3 regions of the Streptomyces sp. iso_384 genome follow, and region 1 is predicted to be linked to each of the others. Evidence: riboswitches for the same ligand, from Rfam matches in the RefSeq annotation. Region 1 holds a riboswitch; each other region holds the start of a gene.

The links. Region 1 has a riboswitch for cyclic di-AMP ahead of AC0VY3_RS25165 (M23 family metallopeptidase). Riboswitches for the same ligand answer to the same signal wherever they lie in the genome.
Region 2: it holds a riboswitch for cyclic di-AMP, as region 1 does, so the genes downstream of both, AC0VY3_RS01110 (M23 family metallopeptidase) here and AC0VY3_RS25165 (M23 family metallopeptidase) in region 1, are expected to answer to the same signal.
Region 3: it holds a riboswitch for cyclic di-AMP, as region 1 does, so the genes downstream of both, AC0VY3_RS21135 (M23 family metallopeptidase) here and AC0VY3_RS25165 (M23 family metallopeptidase) in region 1, are expected to answer to the same signal.

The regions. Positions count from the first base shown of each region.
Region 1 covers NZ_JBWBTT010000001.1:5,607,394-5,614,736, forward strand. The annotation lists gene AC0VY3_RS25145 (DUF5998 family protein) at 1-514, opposite strand, end outside; gene AC0VY3_RS25150 (bifunctional acetate--CoA ligase family protein/GNAT family N-acetyltransferase) at 733-3,657, opposite strand; gene AC0VY3_RS25155 (HPr family phosphocarrier protein) at 3,754-4,035, shown strand; gene AC0VY3_RS25160 (GntR family transcriptional regulator) at 4,207-4,914, opposite strand; gene AC0VY3_RS25165 (M23 family metallopeptidase) at 5,093-5,914, opposite strand; cyclic di-AMP (ydaO/yuaA leader) riboswitch at 5,928-6,096, opposite strand; gene AC0VY3_RS25170 (M16 family metallopeptidase) at 6,322-7,343, opposite strand, start outside.
Region 2 covers NZ_JBWBTT010000001.1:248,296-255,638, reverse strand. The annotation lists gene AC0VY3_RS01120 (PrsW family intramembrane metalloprotease) at 1-1,047, shown strand, start outside; gene AC0VY3_RS01115 (aldo/keto reductase) at 1,056-2,000, opposite strand; gene AC0VY3_RS01110 (M23 family metallopeptidase) at 2,254-3,288, opposite strand; cyclic di-AMP (ydaO/yuaA leader) riboswitch at 3,300-3,452, opposite strand; gene AC0VY3_RS01105 (PP2C family protein-serine/threonine phosphatase) at 3,663-4,886, opposite strand; gene AC0VY3_RS01100 (MerR family transcriptional regulator) at 5,028-5,774, opposite strand; tRNA gene AC0VY3_RS01095 (tRNA-Met) at 5,882-5,955, opposite strand; gene AC0VY3_RS01090 (hypothetical protein) at 6,132-6,341, shown strand; gene AC0VY3_RS01085 (hypothetical protein) at 6,381-6,593, shown strand; gene AC0VY3_RS01080 (hypothetical protein) at 6,612-6,788, shown strand; tRNA gene AC0VY3_RS01075 (tRNA-Lys) at 6,883-6,956, opposite strand; gene AC0VY3_RS01070 (DEAD/DEAH box helicase) at 7,164-7,343, opposite strand, start outside.
Region 3 covers NZ_JBWBTT010000001.1:4,709,725-4,717,067, forward strand. The annotation lists gene AC0VY3_RS21115 (STM4013/SEN3800 family hydrolase) at 1-432, shown strand, start outside; gene AC0VY3_RS21120 (STM4012 family radical SAM protein) at 429-1,811, shown strand; gene AC0VY3_RS21125 (STM4011 family radical SAM protein) at 1,819-2,742, shown strand; gene AC0VY3_RS21130 (SGNH/GDSL hydrolase family protein) at 2,755-3,582, opposite strand; gene AC0VY3_RS21135 (M23 family metallopeptidase) at 3,744-4,700, opposite strand; cyclic di-AMP (ydaO/yuaA leader) riboswitch at 4,704-4,864, opposite strand; gene AC0VY3_RS21140 (tyrosine-protein phosphatase) at 5,308-6,120, shown strand; gene AC0VY3_RS21145 (DUF6126 family protein) at 6,140-6,313, opposite strand; gene AC0VY3_RS21150 (helix-turn-helix domain-containing protein) at 6,378-6,986, opposite strand; gene AC0VY3_RS21155 (aspartate aminotransferase family protein) at 7,053-7,343, opposite strand, start outside.

The DNA of each region.
Region 1 (7,343 bases):
CGTCCCCGGCCTCGCTGACCCGCAGGCTCAGGTCGTCGGCGGTGGAGCTGCCGGTGTAGCCGTGGTCGGCCTCGCAGGTGGAGTCGCCGCAGGCGGCGGGCTCCAGGTCGATCCGGGAGACCGCGCCCCAGCCGATGGTGAGGACGACCTCGCGGGGCAGGGTGCCCGGGACGTACTTCTCCGGGTTGGCCACCACCCGGCTGACCACGACGGAGGAGATCCGCTCCAGCTTCACCGACTCGGTGGAAGTGGTGGCGTACGGCGTCGGGGAGCTGGTGTCGGCGGCCTGCTCGTCGGTGTGGCTGACGATGAAGCGGTGCTCGGTCAGGACGAGGACCGTGACGTGACGGCGCACCTCGTTGGAGTCGAACGTGGTCTCCTGGTGCACCAGGTACGAAGCGACCGGTTCCCCGCCGACGGCGGCCTCCACCGCCTCGGCCACGAGGGCCGGGTAGTAGCCGCTGCGCTCGATCGCCGCGCGCAGCCCCTGGGTCGTCGTACCGGTCTTTGCCATGCGCACCATCCTACGGCGGGCCGGTGACTGCCGGGACGCCCCGGTGGGCACCGGTGGGCAGACCCACCGGCAATCGGGGGGTGGGTGAAGGAGCGGGGCCGGGTGCGTGCGGCTGCAAGGCGGAGGATCGAGGCAGGGCGGAGCCGTGGTGATGGACGACAACGCCGCAGATGCGCGTGCCCAGCCCCGCGACGCCGCCCCCCGATTGCCGGTGGGTCTCAGTAGTTCGGAAGGCGGCGGGGACCGAGGTCGCTCCGGGCGGGCGGTGGGGCGAGCCGGACGCTCGCGCCGAGCACGGTCAGTCCCTGCGGGGCGACGACGACCGGTTCGAGGGCGACGGAGACCACCTCGGGGTGGTCGTCGACCAGCCGGGACAGTCTGAGCAGCAGCTCTTCGAGCGCGGCCGTGTCGACCGGGGCCGAGCCCCGCCAGCCGAACAGCACCGGGGCCGCCCGGATGGACCGGATCAGTTCGGCGGCGTCGCGGTCGGTGGCGGGGACCAGGCGGTGCGCGGTGTCGCCGAGCAGTTCGGAGGGTGCGCCCGCGAGGCCGAAGGAGAGGACGGCCCCGGCGGCCGCGTCGATGGAGGCCCGTACGACGGTGTCGACGCCGCGCGGGGCCATCGCCTGGACGACGGGGAGCAGTTCGGCGGGCTTGCCGAGAAGGTCGGTCAGGTCTCCGTACGCCCGGCGCAGCGCCTCCTCGTCGGCGAGGTCGAGGCGGACCCCGCCGAGGTCGGCGCGGTGGCGCAGGTGGGGTGCGGTGGTCTTGAGGGCCACCGGGTAGCCGAGCAGCGCCGCCGCGGCGACCGCCGCTTCCGGGTCGGGGGCGGGCAGGGTGGGGCGTACGGCGATGCCGTAGCGGCCGAGCAGTTCGCGGGCCTCGTCGTGGGCGAGCGGGCGCCCGCGCGGGTCGGGTGCGGTGGCGAGCTGCGCCTCGATCAGGGCGGCGGCCCCGGCCTCGTCGATGGTGTCGTCGAGGAACTCGGGGACCTTGCCGGGCACGGCCGCCTGGCGCCGCCACTGGGCGTATTTCACGGCCTCGGCGAGGGCCCGTACGGCGCGTTCGGCGGCGGGGTAGGCGGGGATGCGGCCGGGGCGGGGGGCGGCTTCCTGGCTGGTGGCGGCTTCCGGGGCGGTGGTCGCTTCGGGGGTGGCGGGCGCGGCCGGGGCGGTGGTGGCCTCCTGTGCTGCGGGCGTGCCGGCCGTCGTGGCCGTGGCGGCCGCTCGCGTCCGGGCGGCGGGGGTCACCGTACGGGGGCGTGGGGCGGCCGTGCTGCTCGCGGCGGCCAGTGCCTCGGCGAGGCCGCCGATCTCGACGTGGACGACGGCCACCGGCTTGGCGGAGCCCCCGGCCACCGCCTTGGTCAGGGCCTCGGCCAGCACCTGGCCGTCGCCGGTCTCGGCCTCGCCGTTCTCCCCCACCCACGGGATGGCGGTGACGATCACGGCGTCGCAGGTGCCGTCCGCCAGCGCCTCGGCCAGGGCGTCCCGGAAGTCCTGCGGGGAGGCGGCCGTGGTGAGGTCGATCGGCGGGCGCGGGCGCAGCCCCTCGGCCAGGCAGGCGTCGTACGTCAGCAGGCCGAGGGACTCGGAGTTGCCGAGGATGGCGACCCGGGGGCCGACCGGGAGCGGCTGGCCCGCCAGCAGGAGCCCGGCGTCGACCATCTCGGTCACGGTGTCGACCCGGATGACGCCGGCCTGGCGCATCAGCGCGGAGACCGTGGCGTCGGGGATGCGGCTGACCGGGACCGCGTGGCCGGGCGGGGTGGAGCCGCTGTGCCGGGCGCCCTTCACCACCACGACGGGCTTCACGGCGGCGGTGCGGCGGGCGAGGCGGGTGAACTTGCGCGGGTTGCCGAGCGATTCGAGGTAGAGCAGGGCGACGTCGGTGTCCGGGTCCTCGAAGGAGTACTGGAGGAAGTCGTTGCCGGAGACGTCGGCCCGGTTGCCGGCCGAGATGAAGGAGGACAGGCCCGCGCCGCGCCGGTGGAGGCCGGAGAGCAGCGCGATGCCGATCGCGCCGGACTGGGTGAACAGACCGATCCGGCCGCGGGCGGGCGACTCGGGGGCGAGCGAGGCGTTCAGCCGGACGGACTCGGCGGTGTTGATGATGCCGAAGGCGTTCGGGCCGATGATCCGCATGCCGTACGAGCGGGCCTGGCGGACCAGTTCGCGCTGGAGCTCGCGGCCGTCGGCGCCCCGCTCGGCGTAACCGGCGGAGAGGACGACCAGGCCCTGGACGCCGTGCTCCCCGCAGTCGGCGACGGCTTCGGGCACCCGGTGGGCGGGGACGGCGATCACGGCGAGGTCGACCTGCTCGTCGATCTCGCCGAGCGAGCGGTGGGCCGGAACGCCGTCGAGGGTGGCCAGGCCCTCGTCGAAGGCGCGGTTCACGGCGTAGGTGCGGCCGGTGTAGCCGGCGGCGAGGAGGTTGCGCAGGACCGTGCGGCCCACTCCGCCGGGGGTGCGCCCGGCGCCGATGACCACGACGGAGTCGGGGGCGAGGAGGCGCTGCACCGAGCGGGCCTCGGCGCGCTGTTCGCGGCCGCGCTGGACGGCGAGGGACTTCTCGGTGGGTTCGAGGTCGAGGGTGAGGTGGACGGAGCCGTCCTCGAAGCTGCGGCGCTGGGTGTACCCGGCGTCCCGGAACACCTTGATCATTTTGTTGTTGGCGGGGAGCACCTCGGCGGCGAAGCGCCGGATGCCGCGCTCGCGGGCGACCGTGGCGATGTGTTCGAGCAGCGCCGAGGCGACTCCGCGGCCCTGGTGGGCGTCCTGGACGAGGAAGGCGACCTCGGCCTCGTCGGCGGGCGCGGAGGCGGGGCGGCCCCGGTCGTCGATGCGGTCGTAGCGAACGGTCCCGATGAACTCGCCGCCGATCGTGACCGCCAGTCCCACCCGGTCGACGTAGTCGTGATGGGTGAAGCGGTGCACGTCCCGGTCGGATAGGCGGGGATACGGGGCGAAGAAGCGGTAGTACTTCGACTCGTCGGACACCTGCTCGTAGAAGCTGACCAGTCGCTCGGCGTCGTCCGTGGTGATCGGCCTGATGCGCGCGGTGCCCCCGTCGCGGAGCACCACATCCGCTTCCCAGTGGTCGGGGTACGCGTGATGCGGACTCTGCTCCGGCGTGGGCTCCATGGCCAAAGCCTACGGCCGGACAGGAGGCCGGGCACAGCACCACGCACTGCATGAGAGACTGGTCTAGACAACCGTTGATATGTGAAGGGCAGAACCATGGCTGAGCGCCGCGTAAACGTCGGTTGGGCCGAGGGCCTGCACGCCCGCCCCGCTTCCATCTTCGTCCGTGCCGCCACGGCCTCCGGCGTCCCGGTGACGATCGCCAAGGCCGACGGCAACCCGGTGAACGCCGCCTCCATGCTGGCCGTGCTCGGTCTGGGCGCGCAGGGCGGCGAGGAGATCGTGCTCGCGTCCGACGCGGACGACGCCGAGGCCGCTCTGGACCGGCTGGCGAAGCTCGTCGCCGAGGGCCTGGAAGAGCTTCCGGAGACCGTCTGACCCATGCGACTCCGGGTCCGCCCGGATGCGACCGGCGAAAGAGCCGTGATCCCGTGAAGGGATCACGGCTCTTTCGCTTTCGGGAAAGATTCAGGAAAGAGCCGCACCTCGATAATGCGGGCAGCCTGAATGGCGCACCGGAATTGCCTCTCTTTGTATACGGCTCTTCTGTTAATGCCGGACGCCCGCAGTGTTTACGCCGTGTTGCGAACTTCTCACCGGCGGAACGGCGGCGGTGCGACGCCCCGCGAGATCCGGGCGGCGGAGCCGGTGGACGCCGGTGGCGCGTTCCGCGTGCTGGGCGGTCAGCGCCCTCGCCCGCTCCGCGTCGCCGCGCGCCACGGCGTCCACTATCGCGCCGCGCTCGGCCCAGGCGTCGACCGGACGGGCCGGCTGCTCGACCGCGTACATCCAGGCGATCTTGTGCCGGAGCTGGGTGAGCAGCGCGATGAGGCCGGGGCTGCTCGACGCCTGGGCGAGGGTCTCGTGGAACCACCCGCCCAGCGAGCGCAGATCCTCGCCCTCGCCCCGGCGGGCCCGCTCCTGACCCAGCCTGACCAGACCCCGGAGCACCTTCAGATGGGCCTCCGTGCGGCGCTGGGCGGCGCGTGCCGCGCCCAGCGGCTCCAGGAGCATCCGCAGCTCCAGGAGGTCGGCCGCCTCCTGCGCGGTGGGTTCGGCGACACAGGCGCCGGCGTGTCTGCGGGTGACCACGAAGCCCTCGGACTCCAGGGTGCGCAGGGCCTCGCGGACGGGGACGCGGGAGACCCCGTAGCGGCGGGCCAGCAGCTCCTCGGTGAGGCGGCTGCCGCGCTCGTAGACACCGGAGACGATGTCGTCACGGATTGCCGTGCATACCGAATGCGCGGGAATGCGCATGTCCGAACCTCCGCCTTGATCCCCGCGAAACGCGGCCGCCCGACGTCTGTTCCGTGACTCTATTGCAATCTGCCGGAATTTCCGATGGCAGGCCGGAATCCATGGAAATCTTCAGGCTGGAATTGCCGAAGGCCCCGGCGGGTGCCGGGGCCTTCGGGCGGAGGCGTGCGGAGGCGGGTCAGACGTTCAGACCGTGCGAGCGCAGGTAGCCGACGGGGTCCATGTCGGAGCCGTAGTCGGGGGTGGTGCGGGCCTCGAAGTGCAGGTGCGGGCCGGTGGAGTTGCCGGTGGAGCCGGAGAGCCCGATCTGCTGGCCGGAGGAGACGCTCTGGCCGACGGAGACGCCGATCGAGGAGAGGTGGCCGTGCTGGGTGTACGTGCCGTCCGACATCCGGAGCACGATGTTGTTGCCGTACGCGCCGCCCCAGCCGGCCTCGACGACCGTACCGGCGCCGACCGCGACGACGGAGCTGCCGGAGGCGGCCATGAAGTCCACGCCGGAGTGGCTGCCGGAGGACCAGAGCGAACCGCCGGTCTTGTAGCCGGTGGTGACGTGGGAGCCGGCGACCGGGAGGTGGAAGGCGTTCAGCCGGGCGCGCTCGGCGGCGCGGGCGGCACGGGCCTTCTCCTCGCGGATCTCCTTGGCGCGGGCCTCGGCCTTGCGCTCGGCCTCCGCCTTCGCCTTGGCCTTGGCCTTGGCGGCCTTCTCACGAGCCTCGGCGGCGGCCTTCGCCTTCGCCCTGGCGACCACTTCGGCCTGCTGCTTCTGGGCCTGGGCCTGGGCGTCGATCTGGTCGGCGAGGGTGGCGTCGAGGGCGATGGCCTGGGTGAGGCCGGTGTCGGCGACCTTGGCGGCCTCGGCGTCCGCGGCGAGCGCCGGGGAGGACAGCGAGCCGATGACTCCGGTGGTGGCCAGGGCCGCGATGCCGGCGGCCTGGGCGCTGCGGCGCGTCAGGCGGCTCGGGGCACGGTGCTTCCCGGTGGCACGGGTGAACGCCATGGAGAGGCTGATCCTTTCCTTCCTTCTCGCCTACCGGGTTAGCTGACGGGTTAGGAGCAGGAAGGTCTCCTACGGATCCCCGCGCCGGTTCACGGCACGGGCCTCCGATTCACCCCAGGGACTGCGTGTGGGTCCCCGGCTCCCCAGGCTCGCGCCTGACGGGGACTCGGCGATGACTGCCCGGCGCCGCGGATGCGGCATACGGGTGACGGACAGCCGGGCCGACGCTAGGCGGGGCGACTTCCCATCACCAAACGGACAGGGGGATTTGTCGCGCATCCCACAGGGCAGACAGGCAACCTCTCCAACAAAAGGGAGCGAAGCTCGCCAATCGGTCAAAAATGGAGGACCCCGGTGAACTTTCCGTTCGTCGGGGTCCTCTTCGCGGCGGTGTGCCACGGATGCCGTCAGCCGGTGACGACGGACACCTCGCCGATGCCGAGTGCCTTGACAGGCTCCTCGATCCGCGCGGCGTCACCCACGAGGACCGTGACGAGGCGGTCCACCGGGAAGGCGTTGACCACGGCGGCGGTCGCCTCCACGGTGCCCGTCTCGGCGAGCCGGGCGTAGAGGTCGGCCTGGTAGTCGTCGGGGAGGTGCTGCTCGACCTGGTCGGCCAGCGTGCCGGCGACCGAGGCGGCGGTCTCGAACTTCAGCGGGGCGACGCCCACCAGGTTCTGCACGGCCGTCTCACGCTCGGCGTCGGTCAGCCCCTCGGCGGCCAGCGTCCGCAGAACCTTCCAGAGGTCCTCCAGCGCCGGTCCGGTGGACTCCGTGTCCACCGAACCGCTGATCGCGAGCATCGCCGCGCCGCCCGAGTCGGGGCCGCTGGAGCGCAGCACCTGGGCGAAGGCGCGTACGCCGTAGGTGTAGCCCTTCTCCTCGCGCAGCACCCGGTCCAGCCGGGAGGTGAGGGTGCCGCCCAGGCAGTACGTGCCGAGGACCTGCGCCGGCCACACGCGCTCGTGCCGGTCGGCGCCGATGCGGCCGATCAGCAGCTGGGTCTGGACCGCGCCGGGGCGGTCCACGATGACCACACGGCCGGTGTCGTCCGCGGTGATGGGCGGCACCGGTCGGGCCTGGCCGGCGTTGCCCGACCAGTCGCCGAGGGTCTCCGCCAGCAGCGCGTCCAGGTCGATGCCGGTCAGGTCGCCGACGATCACGGCCGTCGCCGTGGACGGGCGGACATGGGCGTCGAAGAAGGCGCGCACGGCGGCCTGATCGATCCGCCGGACGGTCTCCTCGGTGCCCAGGCGCGGGCGGGACATCCGGGCGGTGGCCGGGAACAGCTCCTTGGAGAGCTGCTTGGCGGCGCGCCGGGACGGGTTGGCCTGCTCGTGCGGGATCTCGTCGAGGCGGTTGCCCACCAGGCGCTCGATCTCGCTCTCGGCGAAGGCCGGGGCCCGCAGCGCCTCGGCGACCAGGCCGA
Region 2 (7,343 bases), 5.4 Mb from region 1:
TTCGCGACGCGCTGGATAGCCACCGCGACGGCCGACCCGGCGGGCGCCGACACCCTGGGGGCGACGGTGATCGCCCCGGTCGTCGAGGAGAGCGCGAAGGCGGCGGCCGTGCTGCTGATCTTCCTGTTCCGCAGACGGGAGTTCGGCGGGGTGGTGGACGGGATCGTCGTCGCCGGGTTCACCGCGACGGGTTTCGCGTTCACCGAGAACATCCTCTATCTGGGCAACGCCTTCGGCGAGGACCAGCAGCTGGGCAGCTCCGGGTTCGCCTCGGTGACGGCGGGGACGTTCTTCGTACGGATCGTGATGTCGCCGTTCGCGCACCCCCTGTTCACGGTCCTCACCGGCCTCGGCTTCGGCTTCGCGGCCGTCAGCGCCCGCCGCCACCGGGTTCGCCGGATCGCCCTGCCGGTGCTGGGCCTGCTGCTGGCGATGGGGCTGCACGCCCTGTGGAACGGCTCGTCGGCCTTCGGCCCGTACGGCTTCTACGCGGTGTACGGCATCGTCATGGTCCCGGCGTTCGGCCTGGTGACCTGGCTGGCGATCTGGTCACGCCAGCGCGAGCTGCGCACCCTGGCGGCCGAGCTGCCCGCGTACGCGGCGGCCGGCTGGCTCACCCCCGCCGAACCGTCGGCGCTCTCCTCCATGCGGGCCCGGGGCATGGCCCGCGATCTGGCCCGCCACTGGCAGCAGGACCGGACCCGGGGCCGGGCGGCGGCCCGCGCGGTCGCGGAGTACGAGTCGTTCGCGGCCTCCCTGGCCGGCCTGCGCCGCCGGGCCCGCCACGGCGCGGTGGGCCCGGACTTCGGCGCCCGCGAGCGGGAGCTGCTGCACCACCTCTGGCAGCGCCGTGACATAGCCGCCCCGGCCCTCACCCACGCGGCCCGCCTCACACACCGCCCGGCCGCCCACCACTACCGCCGCCCGCCGACGCCGTACGGAAACGGGTACGGGCAGGGACCGGGTTACGGATACGGATACAGCGGCCAGGCCCCCCAGCCGTACGACAGCGCACCGCCCACCACCCACCGACGCCCGTCGCAGTAGCGGTTCCGTCAGGCCGACGCCTCCGTGAGCAGCGCGACCTCCCGGTCCGTCAGCCGCAGGTCGGCGACCGCGACGAGGGCGGGGAGCTGTTCGACCGTACGGGCGGAGGCGATCGGGGCGACGACGGTCGGCTGTGCGGCGAGCCAGGCGAGGGCGACCGTCGCGACCTCGGCGTTCCGTTCCCCGGCGACCTGGTCGAGGGCGGCCAGCACCCTGCGGCCCTGCGCCGACTCCAGGTGGCCGCCCGCCTTCGCGGACCGGGCGCTCTCCACGGTCGTACCGGGGCGGTACTTGCCGGTGAGGAAGCCGGAGGCGAGCGCGTAGTACGGGACGGCGGCGAGGCCGGCGGCGGCCGCGGTGTCCTGGAGCTCGCCCTCGTAGGTGTCGCGGGAGACCAGGTTGTAGTGCGGCTGGAGCGCGACGTACCGGGCGAGGCCCTCGCGCTCGGAGAAGTCGAGGGAGGCCCGCAGCCGCTCGGGGCTGATGTTGGAGGCGGCGATGTGGCGCACCTTGCCGTCCTTCACCAGCTGGTCGAGGGCGGTGATGATCTCCTCGACCGGGACGGTCTCGTCGTCGAAGTGCGTGTAGTAGAGGTCGATGTGGTCGGTGCCGAGCCGGCGCAGCGAGGCCTCGGCCGCGCCCTTGACGGCGCCGGCGGACAGGCCCCGGAAGTCGGGGTGGGCGCCGGCCTTGGTGGCGACGACGACGTCGGACCGGTTGGAGCGGGAGGCGAGCCACTTGCCGATGACGGTCTCCGACTCGCCGCCCCGGTTCCCCTCGACCCAGGCGGAGTAGGCGTCGGCGGTGTCGATGAAGTTGCCGCCGGCCGCGACGTACGCGTCCAGGACGGCGAAGGACTGCTTCTCGTCCGCCGTCCAGCCGAAGACGTTGCCGCCGAGGGCGAGGGGGAAGACCTGGAGGTCGGAGGTGCCGAGAGTGCGCGCGGAAGTCATGTGAGGGTTCAACGGGCCGGGGCGGCGGAGGTATTCCACCGGATGGTGTTCCACGGTGGCGTTCCACCGGATGGCGCACCACGGGGTCGTACTCCACCGCCGCGCGGACCCGACCGGGCCGGCTGCCCCCGGACAGACCGGCAGCCCTGACGTCGGGGGGTGTGCGTCAGGGCTGCCGGAGTTTCGGGGAGGGTGGCGACGGGGGACGTACGTCAGCCGGAAGGCCGGGGACAGGGACCGAAAGGCCGGGATCTCAGACCGAGAGGCCCTTGCTGTTCAGCCAGGCCATCGGGTCCATCGCCGAACCGCCCGCCGTGCGGACCTCCATGTGGAGGTGCACACCGGTCACATTGCCGGTGGCGCCCATGCGGCCGATGGTCTCGCCGGTGGTGACCTTCTGGCCGACCGAGACGTCGATCGAGGACTGGTGCGCGTACCAGATCTCCGTGCCGTCATCGAGCTGGAGCACCGTGCGGTAGCCGTACGAACCGGCCCAGCCGGCCGACGTGATCGTGCCGCCGTGCACGGCCTTGATCGGCGTACCGGCCGACCCGGCGAAGTCCAGACCGGTGTGCTGGCCCGAGGACCACAGGGCCCCGGACTGACCGTAGGTCGAGGTGATCGTGTACGAGGAGGTGGGGAGGGAGAAGCTGGCGGCGAGCTTCGCGAGACGCTCGGCCTCCTTCTTCTTCGCGGCCGCTTCCTCCGCGGCCTTCTTCTTCGCGGCGGCCTCGGCCTCGGCCTGGTCCTGCTGCTTCTTGGCCTCCTGCGCCGCCTTCTCGGCCGCGGCCTTCTCGGCGGCGGCCTTGGCCTCGGCGTCGGCGCTGGCCTGCTGCTGCTCGGCCTGCTGGAGGATCCGGGCGCGCAGGGCCTCGCCCGCGTCGGTGGTGCCCTCCTCGGCCTCGGCGGTGGTGAGGCCGGCGGTGGTGAGCGGCGCGGCCGCGGCGACCGGGGCGGGCTCGGCGGCGTCCGACATGAAGGACCCGACGCCGGGAAGGGACTTGGCGTCGGGGAGGTTGTCCGCGATGGAATCGGGAAGGGAGATGGAGACCGGGGCCTTGTCCTGCGCGGTGGCCATGCCACCCGCACCGACGGCCGCTATGACGCCGACCCCGAGGACGGTGGAGCTACGGGCCAGACCACGCTGCTTGGCTACGCGGTGCCTGCCGCGCACGGGCCGGATGGACTCCTCGGTGGGATTCCACTCCTCCCAGGACCGCTCCGCGTCACCGAAGGTGTCGGCACTGAAAGGTGACGGGGCCTCAGGGGCAGGCTTGTTGGACGCCACGTGGGCGCACTCCTTTCCTTCCTTCTCGCCTACCGGGTTAGCTGACGGGTTCGGAGCAGGAAGGTCTCCTACGGGCCCCTCCGTCTCTCACGAGACGCAGGCGTCCGATTCACCCCATGTAGGTGGTTCCCCGGTTCCCTTGCGGAATTCGGCGCTCGCGCGCGGTGCCGTCTCTGACGACGGCTGGGACGACCGCGCTGCGTTATCGAACGTTAATAGACACCCGGGCCCGATTCCAAGCTGTTCCTGTTGATCATTAAGGGGCACGGTAGGGATGTACGGGTCACAAGCGGGCGGAATCGGGCGACTTGACCACGGATCAGCCACACCCCTTTTTCTGATGGTGTGTCAAATGTTATGCGGAGCGGTGCCCTTCAGTTACGCACCGTGTCATCGCCCCGGCCCACGATCTTCACCGTCGTCCGGCGCACCGGCTGCCCCTCCGCCGGCCGGCCGACCGCAAGCAGCGCCATGTCGTCCGTGGTCCGCCCTCCGGTGTGCAGCCGTACGTCGTCGGTCAGCGCCGACAGCAGCTCCTCGGGGCCCGGGAAGATCCGGCCGCGCAGCCGGGCCGCCGGATCGTAGAAGACCCCGTTCGCGTCCCGGGCCTCCGACAGCCCGTCCGTGAACGCGAGGAGCGTCGCCCCGGCGGGCATCTCCCACTCGTCGGCCCGGTCCGGCCACACCCCCAGGTCCATCCCCAGCGGCAGCGCGGGGACCGAGGGCGCCAGCACCTCCAGGGCGCCGTCCGCGTGCAGCAGGATCGGCTCCGGGTGGCCGCGGTTGACGATGCGCAGCGAGGCCGAACCGGGCGGGATCTCGGCCAGTACGGCGGTGATGAACCCCTCCATGACGTCCAGCCCGTACCGCCGCGTCCCCTCCCGGGCCAGCGCCCGCTCCAGCCGCTGCGCCACGCCCTCCAGCGAGCGCTCCTGCTCGGCGGCCTCCCGGAACGACCCGATGATCACCGCCACCGCCTCGACGGCGCCGAGCCCCTTGCCGCGCACGTCGCCGACCACCAGGCGTACGCCGTACGGGGTGTCCGCGACGGCGAACAGGTCGCCGCCGACGAATTCGTCCGCCTGCGCCGCCTCGTACCGCGCGGCCACCTGGAGCCCGCCGATCCGCTCGGCCGGCGTCGGCAGCACAGCACGCATGGCGGTCTCCGCGATCACCCGGGCCGAGGCCAGCTGCTCGTTGCCGCGCCGCACGACGGCGTTGATGACGAGGGCCAGCGCCGAGGCGGTGAGCACGGTGATCGTCTCGATGACCGGGACGACCTGGGTGGACGTCCCGTCGGAGAGCCGCATCGCGATGACGGAGACGACCGCGGCGATGCCCGTGCGGATGGTCCTGGAGAGCGAGAAGAACGGTGCGGCGATCAGCGGGGCCGCGACGAACAGCGGGACGGCGGTGAAGTTGGGCGGGGCCAGCGAGTCGAAGAGCAGCCCGCCGACGATCAGCAGGGCGGGCAGCATCCGGACGAACCGCCGGGATCCCCGGCCGCCCGGCGTCACATCGCCTCCCGGGGATCCGAACACCGCACGGCCCACGGCGTCGATGCTCCCCGCCGTGCCGCCACGCCGTCTCTCGGCCATCCCCACCTGTGCACTCCTGCCCGGTCCACCCACGGCTGCGGACGGTACCGCGCCCCGTCCAGGCTTCCCGGAGCCGCGCCGAGCGGCGACTCCGCATCGGCCGAATAGGGGGAAGCGAACGGAGTCCCGGCCTTTCCGGGGTCAGTCGGAGAGCCGGTGTTCCGCGTAGACCGTCAGTGCGTCCCGTACGAAGGCGGCGGTGCCGTCCCCGTAGCGATCGTAGTTCTTTCCGAAGCGCGGATCGGCGACATACATCTCACCGAGCCCGATCACGTACGCACGGCTGGGCTCCTTGGCCGAGGACAGCCAGGCGCAGTGCCGCCGGGCGATGTCCTGCGCCTCGGCCCCGTCGGCGGCGAGCCCGGCCTCCCTGGCCCGCCCCCAGTCGCGGGCGATGGCCTCGTGCTCGTCCTGGAACGCCTTCTTCTCCCCGTCCCCGAGCGAACGCCACCAGCGGTCGCCCTCCTCGTACGCGTCCCGGCCCCAGCGCTCGGTCACCTCCTGCTCGTGAGCGGTGTGGTCGAAGCCGTCGAACACTTCATCGGCCATGAGTTCCATCCCCTCCTGGGTCTTGTGGAGAGTGGTCCGCACCGAGGCGATCTGCCGCCCGATGCGCTCCTGCTCCTGTTCGAGCAGGCGCAGATGCGCCCGCAGCGCCACGGCCGTGTCCCGCTGCCCCTCCAGCACGTCCTTGATGGCGGGCAGCGAGAGCCCGAGCTCCCGCAGCAGCAGGATGCGCTGCAGCCGGACGAGGGCGTCCTGGTCGTAGTAGCGGTAGCCGTTGCTCCCGATCCGGCTCGGCGCGAGGAGACCGAGGTCCCCATAGTGCCGGAGCGTGCGGCTCGTGGTGCCGGCCCGGCGGGCGATTTCCTGAATGGACCACTCCATGCCGGAAACGCTAGATCTTTACGCTGCGTCAAGGTCAAGCGTGCTCGACCGGGCCCCGGAAACGACTCGGGCCCGGCACGCTGTGCGTGCCGGGCCCGGGCCTTCAGTAGCGGGGACAGGATTTGAACCTGCGACCTCTGGGTTATGAGCCCAGCGAGCTACCGAGCTGCTCCACCCCGCGTCGGTAAACCCAACTCTACGGCATCGGAGCGGCTGCTCCGACCACTTTTCCCCAGGCCACGTGACCCCGGTCGCAGTCGCCGCTGCTGAGGCAACCCCACCCGGGCGACGGAGGCTCCGGTTACGGGGAGGTCAGGGACACCTCCACCAAGCAGCAGATACCGGGCTCGTGCGCTGGTGGCCCTGAAGGACGACACGGCGCCCAGGGAGCACCGCTTCGGGCTCGAACTGCCCGAGGGGTTCGGTCTGCGCCCCGCGAACGACGGCGGCTACGACATCGGCTTCCCGGCCGACGGCATCGAGGTGACGGCCGGGCACATCGACCCGGCGTGGGCCAAGGACGCCGACGGAGAGGACGTCGCCGACCCCAAGGTCACCTGGGGGTGAGGGATCTACGCCAAGTACAACCGCGCCGAGACCAAACGCATGGCCAAGGGCATGACCAAGGCGAAGTACGCCGCCGCACTCTGCGGCTTCCTTCCGGGGGTCGTCGGCGCGGGCTGCGCGCTGACGGTGTACGACTCCCTCGGCAGCATCACCAGCACGTTCAAGAACGCCGACAAGGCCGGCAAGTGCGTGAAGATGAAGTACTCGCTACCGCCGCCCATCCCGCTGCAGTGGAACACCACCAAGTGCTGACGCAGGAGAACCGGTCCGATGAATGAAGTGATCAAGAAACTCGCCGGGTTCGCCGCGCTGGTCTGCGTGGTGTTCGCCGCCTGGGCGCTGATCTGGGGCAAGAGCCCCAGCGAGTACTGGCTGCTGGGCGTCCTGCTCATCGGCGTGCGCGCCCTGGTCCTCGTGATCCCTGTGGCGATCCACCGTAAGAAGTAGGACCGGGAAATGGCAGAGGGCCTCGACCGGCGGAAGCCGGTCGAGGCCCTTCTGACAACCCGCGGGGCAGAGGAACCCTCTGCCCCGCGATCGGTAGGCCGTGTGGGACTCGAACCCACAACCAACGGATTAAAAGTCCGCTGCTCTGACCAATTGAGCTAACGGCCCTCGACTGATCACCCCACGAGCATAGCCCGCCCGGTCCCGGCATCCGATCCGGTATCGGTGTCGGGCCCGTCGCGGCTTCCGGAGGGCGGGCTTCCGGCTGCCCGGGACAGCAACAGGGCCCGTACGCCACCGAGTCGGTTCGGTGGCGTACGGGCCCTGCCGGTCTGTCAGGCGGACCTGCTCGGCCGGGTGTCGGCCGGGCGGGGGTCAGCCGTTGCGCTTCCAGCGCGGCTTGTCGTCGCGGCGGCCGAAGGAACCGGTGTTGGTTCCGGTGTTGGCGCCGCGGTGGTCGTCACGACGGCCGGTCGGGCGGTCGCCGCCGCCGGAGCGGAAACCGCCGGAGGGGCGGTCGTCACGACGGTCACGGTTGAACGGGCGGTCGCTGCC
Region 3 (7,343 bases), 900 kb from region 1:
CACTGGGAGCCCGGCTTCGGCGTCGCCTCGCCCACCTCGTTCGAGGAGCAGGTGGCCAGGGCGGAGAAGGTCGTCGCGGCGCTCCCCCGGGACGAGCGGATGTTCCTCTTCGTCAATGTGTCCGCGCTGCACCAGCCGAACTGGTTCCATCTGCCCGGCGCGACCCACGAGGCGGGCGACTCACGCGCCACGCACGCGGCGGCCCTGGAGTACGTGGACCGGCACGTCGGCCGGCTCTTCGCCGCGGCGAGCAGCCGCCGCCGCTGCTTCGCGATCGTCTGTTCCGACCACGGCACGGCCTACGGCGACGACGGGTACACCGGTCACCGGCTCGGCCACCCGGCCGTCTGGACCGTCCCGTACGCCCACTTCTTCCTCGAACCACCCGCATCCGAACCACCCGCACCGCCAGAACCGGGGGCCGACCGATGACGCTCACCACCAGCACTCCCGCGCCGCCCGCCGTCCGGCCGTACGAGAGTTACGTCTACGCCTATCCGCACAAGACGGCCTACCGGCCGCTCGCGGACCGCCCGTCGCTGCGGTCGCTGTGGGCGAGGGAACCCAAGGACGCGCTCTCCCTCTATCTCCACATACCGTTCTGCGAGGTCCGCTGCGGCTTCTGCAACCTCTTCACCCGGATCGGCGCGCCCGAGGAGCTGACGACGCGCTATCTGGACGCGTTGGAGCGGCAGGCCGTGGCTGTGCGGGAGGCACTGGGCGACGAGGAGCCGGTGCGGTTCGCGGCGGCGGCGTTCGGCGGCGGCACCCCGACCTTCCTGACCGCCGGCGAGCTGGAGCGGCTCTGCGACATAGGGGAGAAGCGGATGGGCGCCGACCTGAGCGCGGTCCCGCTGTCCGTGGAGACCTCGCCCTCCACCGCCACCGCCGACCGGCTGGCGGTGCTGGCCGACCGGGGCACGACCAGGATCAGCATCGGCGTGCAGAGCTTCGTGGACGAGGAGGCCCGGGCTGCCGTCCGACCGCAGCGCCGCGCCGATGTGGAAGCGGCGCTCGGCCGGATCCGCGACGCCCGGATCCCGGTGCTGAACATCGACCTGATCTACGGCATCGACGGGCAGACCGAGCGCAGCTGGCTCGCCTCGCTGGACGCGGCACTGGCCTGGCGGCCGGAGGAGCTGTATCTGTATCCGCTGTACGTCCGCCCGCTCACCGGTCTGCACCGCCTGGGCGCGGCGGCCGACGCCGAGGCACAGGCCCTGGAGGACGCCGCCTGGGACGAGCAGCGACTGCGGCTGTACGCGGTGGGGCGGGACCATCTGCTGGCGCACGGCTACGAGCAGGTGTCGATGCGGATGTTCCGGCGGGCCGACGCCCCTCGGGAGCAGGAGGGTCCCGAGGACTACGCCTGCCAGACCGACGGCATGATCGGCCTGGGCTGCGGGGCCCGTTCGTACACGGCGGCCCTGCACTACTCCTTCGACTACGCGGTGGACATGCGGGAGATCCGGTCGATCATCGACCGTTTCACCGCCACCGAGGACTTCTCCCGGGCCGAGGTCGGCAGGTACGTCGACTCCGACGAGGCGCGCAGGCGGCATCTGCTGCAGTCGCTGCTCCAGGCGGCAGGGCTGCCGGTGGCGGAGTACCGGGCGCGGTTCGGTACGGATCCGGGCGCGGACTTCCCGGCCGAGCTGGCGGAGTTCGCGGCCCGGGGCTGGCTGGACACCTCGGCCCCGGAGGGGCTGCTGCGGCTGTCCCCGTCAGGTCTGGCCCACTCCGACGCGCTGGGTCCGGCGCTGTTCTCGCCCGGGGTTCGGACGGCGATGGCCGCGTACGAGCGGAAGTGAGCCGGACATGGACCTGACGATTCTCTACCGGGGCCCGCTCGCCTCCTGCGACTACGACTGTCCTTACTGCCCGTTCGCCAAGCGGCGGGACAGTCGCGCGCAGCTCACGGCGGACCGTGAGGCGCTGGAGCGGTTCACCGGCTGGGCGGCGGCACAGACGGGCGACCGGCTGTCCGTGCTGTTCACCCCGTGGGGCGAAGGGCTGGTGCGTTCCTGGTACCGGAGGGCGCTGACCGAGCTGTCGCGGCTGCCGCACATCGAGCGGGTGGCGATCCAGACGAACCTGAGCGGCCGCACCGACTGGCTGGCGGACACCGATCCCGAGCGGATCGCGCTCTGGTGCACGTATCACCCGGGGCAGACCCCGTACGACCGGTTTCTGGGTAAATGCCGGGATCTGTCGGCGAAGGCAATCCGCTACAGCGTGGGCGTGGTGGGGTTCGACGAGCATCTGGAGGAGGCGCGGCGGCTGCGGGCGGCGCTGCCCGATGAGGTCTACCTCTGGGTGAACGCCGCCGAGGGCCGTGCGTACACCGACGAGGAGGCGGCACGCTGGACGGAGCTGGATCCGCTGTTCCCCTACAGCCGTGATCCGCACCGTTCGGCGGGGCTGCCCTGCCGGACGGGTGAGTCGGTGATCTCGGTGGACGGCGACGGCACGGTGCGGCGCTGTCACTTCGTCAAGGCGGAGCTGGGCAACCTCTACGACGGCAGCTACCGCCGGGCGCTCGGCCCCCGGGCCTGTCCGCTCTCCGTGTGCGACTGCCACATCGGCTATGTGCATCTGGAGTCGCTGCCGCTGTACGACGTGTTCGCCGGTGGCGTCCTGGAGCGGATACCGGCGGGGCGCCCGCCGGGCGGAGGCGCGCCGCCGGACGGGCTCGTGGTGCCGAACCCGTCCCGGCGCGCGCTGCCCCTGCTGGAGCCCTGAGCGATCCGGCCGCTACAGCGGCAGCAGGTCGGGGCGCTTCGCCTCGACGTGGTCGCCGGAGGACTCGCCGCGCAGCCGTCGCCCGATCCACGGCACCAGGTATTCGCGGGCCCACTGGATGTTGTCGCGCCGCTCGTCGAAGGGGCTGCGCTGGGCCTGCGGCGGCCAGGGCTGGTCGGGGTCGGCGGGCACGTCGTGGCCGAGCACCTGGGCGGCGCGCAGGGCGACGCGGGTGTGACCCTCGGGCGAGAGGTGCAGCCGGTCGGCGTCCCACGCGCGCCGGTCCTGGACCGAGCGCAGCGACCACAGGTCCAGCACGGGGCACTGGTAGCGGTCGGCGATGGCCCGCAGATGGACGTTGTACGTGGCGATCTTGCCGCGCATGTGGCGCAGCACCGGAACGCCCCGGGTGTCGAAGCCGGTGGTGACCATGACCGTGCCGACGGCGTTGCTCAGGTCGGCGACCGCCCGCTCGAAGCGCTCGGCGAGGTCGTCGGGGTCGGTGCCGGGCCGGATGATGTCGTTGCCGCCCGCGCAGAAGCTGACCAGGTCGGGGGCCAGTTCCTTGGCACGGGGGATCTGCTCCTCGACGATCTGGTCGAGGAGACGTCCTCGTACGGCGAGATTGGCGTAGCGGAAGTCCCCGTGCGAGGAGTCCTCGGGGCCGGCCTCCGTGTCGGGGGCCGGGAGCCGGTCGGCGAGGAGGACCGCGAAACGGTCCGCCCAGCCGAGATAGGTCCCGTCGGGGCCGGGGTCGCCGACGCCCTCGGTGAAACTGTCGCCGATCGCCGCGTACGACCCGATGATGTGCTGCTGGTTGTTTCTCGAATCGTCTGCCACAAGGACTTATCCTGCATCGTCCGATGTGACCTACGCGACCGTAATACGGGGTTGACGGGTGGTGAGATAGACCACCCGGTCAGGTTTTGGTAAAGCCGGAATAAAGAGAGGGGCGGTGCGCCGCCGCGCACCGCCCCTCGGTTACTTCTGTCCGCGTCCGGTCAGACGGAGACGCCGTGCTGACGCAGGTACGCGATCGGGTCGACGTCCGAGCCGTAGCTCGGGCCGGTGCGGACCTCGAAGTGCAGGTGCGGGCCGGTGGAGTTGCCGGTGGAGCCGGAGAGGCCGATCTGCTGGCCGCCGGTGACGGTCTGGCCGACGGAGACGTTCAGCGAGGACTGGTGGGCGTACTGCGAGTACATGCCGTCCTCGTGCTGGATGACGACCTCGTTGCCGTACGAGCCGCTGTTGCCGGCCGAGACCACGGTGCCCGGTCCGATGGCGAGGACGGGGGTGCCGGAGGCGGCCTGGAAGTCCGAGCCGGTGTGGTAGCCGCTGGACCAGCTGGCGCCGGAAGCGCGGTACTGGGTGGTGACGTTGGCGTTGGCCAGCGGGGCGGACCAGCCGGAGCCGGTGGCCTCGGAGGAGCCGGTCCGCGCGGAGTTGTCGGAGCCCTCGGAGTCGTCGGCGGAGATGGTGTCGCCCTTCGGGGCTTCCTTCGGCGCGGCCTTCGGGGCCGGAGCGGCCTTCTTCGGGGCAGCCTTGGGAGCGGCGGACTTCTCGGCCGGGGCGGAGCCCTTGGCGCCGAGGGTCAGCTTCATGCCCGGGTGGATCAGGCTGGGGTTGTCGCCGACGGTGGAGCGGTTGTCCTGGTACAGCTTCTCCCACCCGCCCTTGAGCCGGTGCTCGGCCGCGATCTTCGACAGGTAGTCGCCGGAGACGACGGAGTACGTCTTCGGGGCGGCCTTCGACGCGGCGGGGGCGGCCGACGGGGCGGTGTGCGCGGCGGCGACCGAGGCGGCGGCGGGCTTCGCGGCGGGAGCGGCCTGGTCGGCGGCGCTCGCGACGGTGGCGCCGATGAGCGGGAGGGCGAGTGCGGCGCCGCCGGTCCCTGCGACGAGGACGCCGCGGGAGATCGGGCCGGACTTCGGACGACGGTGCTTACCCTTTGCGGGCATGGGGAATTTCCTCTCCGGCGCCTGCGAGGTGAGCTGTCGGGTTCGGGCTGGAGATGCCCGGTCGCGTTGCGGCGACTTCACCCCGAGCCGGTCCGGATCGCTCCGGATCGGCGGCTTACCTGGTTCCCCCGCTCCTGCCACACGTGAGTGGGTGGGTGCGAATTCCGGGCGGCGGCAGGATTAGGCGGTCCGTCCGGATTGCGGCGACCGTAAACCGGTCAGGACGAGCGGAACAAGCCATCGGTTGCGCGCCGGAATCATCGATTCGCTATCGCCCCGGTTTTCCCGTCACACTCCGTGGATTACGGATCTTGGATTTCCGTACGGGCAACGGGAATACCCCCGGGCGCCCTCGCCACGGTCCGTCACGGATATGATCCCGCTCACCTCCGGAATCTCATCTCCCCCATTAGCGGGGCATGTTCTGCGAAATGCACCAATACGGACACGCTGCCGAGGGTGCTCCTGACGCCGGGTCAGTCCGGCCTCGACGGCACCCCGCGACGGGGTGGCGACCGTGATGATTTTCTGTCGAATCGATGTCGTATCGTCACGGGAGCGCCCTCGCCGGCGAGCCGCGCCGACGCCAGAGATCCCAGGAGCCACCGTGACGCAGCAGGTGCCGCAGGTCCCGCCGACAGAGACCGTGCTGACCGGAGTCCGCAACTTCCGCGATGTGGGCGGGCTCCCCACCACGGACGGGCGGCGCACCGCCTTCGGACGGCTCTACCGCAGCGGCCACCTGGCACACGCCACCGCTGAGGACGCGGCCTTCCTCGGCGGGCTCGGACTGCACACGGTCTTCGACTTCCGGCACTCCGCCGACCACCGCCTCGACGGTTACGACATCGAGCTGCCCGGTGTCCGCAATGTCAGCATTCCACTCTCCGACCCGGCCGACGGCGCGGAGTTCTGGCGGCTGGTGAGCGACGGGAACATCGAGCAGCTGCGCTCGGTCCTCGCGGACGGCAAGGGCGTCGACCGCATGATCCGGATGTACCGCGCGACGATCGAGGACCGCACCGCCGAGCACAGCCGGGTGCTGCACGCGCTGGCCGAGGACAGCGTTCCGGCCCTGATGCACTGCGCGGCGGGCAAGGACCGGGCCGGCCTCTCCATCGCGGTCGCGCTGCTGGCGGTCGGCGTGGAGGTGGAGGCGATCGAGGAGGACTACCTCAAGTCCAACGACCTCCACCGCCGCTACAACGTGAAGCGCTCCGACGCCTCCGAGGCCGGTATGTCGCCCGAGGTGCTGGAGCTTCTGGACCCGCTCTTCGGGGCGCGGCCGGCCTACCTCGCGGAGGCCTTCGCGACCATCGAGGAGAACTGGGGCACGACCGACCGCTACCTCACCGAGGGGCTGAAGATCTCCTCCGGGACCCGGGAGCGGCTGCGCGAGCGCCTGCTCGACCAGGACTGACCCGGCCGGCGGCGGGCCGTCACTTGCTCCCGGCCACCACGAAGAGCAGGTAGAGGAAGGCCGCGATGACATGGCCCGCCACCAGATAGGCGAAGAGCCGGATGATGACGCCGCGCGGCATCCGCTTCTCCTGCGGGTCCTCGTCCTTGCGGCGTCCGGGACCCAGCGGGTCGTAGTGTTCGGAATCGGACATGACGGTCCTCTCTGTCGGCCTCACGGCCGGTGGAGCGAAGGATGGAGCCGGCGGGGACGGCCGGTCAGCGCGCGTGGAGGGCGTTGCCGAGGCAGAGCTCGGCGGCGGGACTCTGCAGCAGGGTGTGGACGAAGAGCAGCTCCGCGCCGCCGCGGTCGACGGCCGCGATCCGGTGCGGGGTGAGCGAGTCGAAGTGGGCGCTGTCGCCGGGTTCGAGGTCGTGCACGGTGTCGCCGAGCCCGACCCGCAGCCGCCCTTCCATGACGTACAGCCACTCCTCGCCGGGATGGACCCGGACCAGGTCGCCCTGGGCCCCGTACGGAACGCGCACCCGCAGGGCCTGCATCGCGCGGCCGGAGCCGCCCGCCTGCCGGTACATCCAGCCGTCCGCCTCCGCCCCCTCGAAGCCGCCGCCGCGAACGATCGCGTCCCGTTCGGGCGGCTGCTCGCCGAGGAGCTCGGAGACCGTCGTACCGTAGATACGGGCCAGCCCCAGCAGCATCGGCAGCGAGGGCTGTCGGCGGCCGGTCTCCAGCCGGGAGAGATGGGCCGGGGAGAGCCCGGCCCGCCGGGCGGCGGTCTCCAGGGTGAGACCACGGCTTCGGCGCAGGTCACGCAGTCGGGGTGCGACGCCGGGGAGCTCGTCCGGCACCCCTTCGTCCGGAGGGTTCATGCCTCCATTGGGCCAGGGTATTTCCTCCGGGGCAAATATCTTGCCCCGGAGGCAAAGCGGCACCCGTCAGCGGTTGGCCACGGCCTGCTTGACCAGGGTGCGGCCGAAGTCCCACATCAGTCCGCCGCCGCTGTGCGCGTCGTCCATGACGGACGTGAACGCCGCCACGAAGCGGTCCACCTCCGCGTCCCCGATCACCAGCGGCGGAATCAGCTTGATCACTTCCAGGTGGTCGCCGGAGACCTGGGTGAGGATCCGGTGCTTCTGGAGCAGTGGCACCACGACCATCTGGGCGAAGAGCCCCTTGCGGGCCGCCTGGAGCATGGTCCAGCGGCTGCGGAGCTTCAGCGACGACGG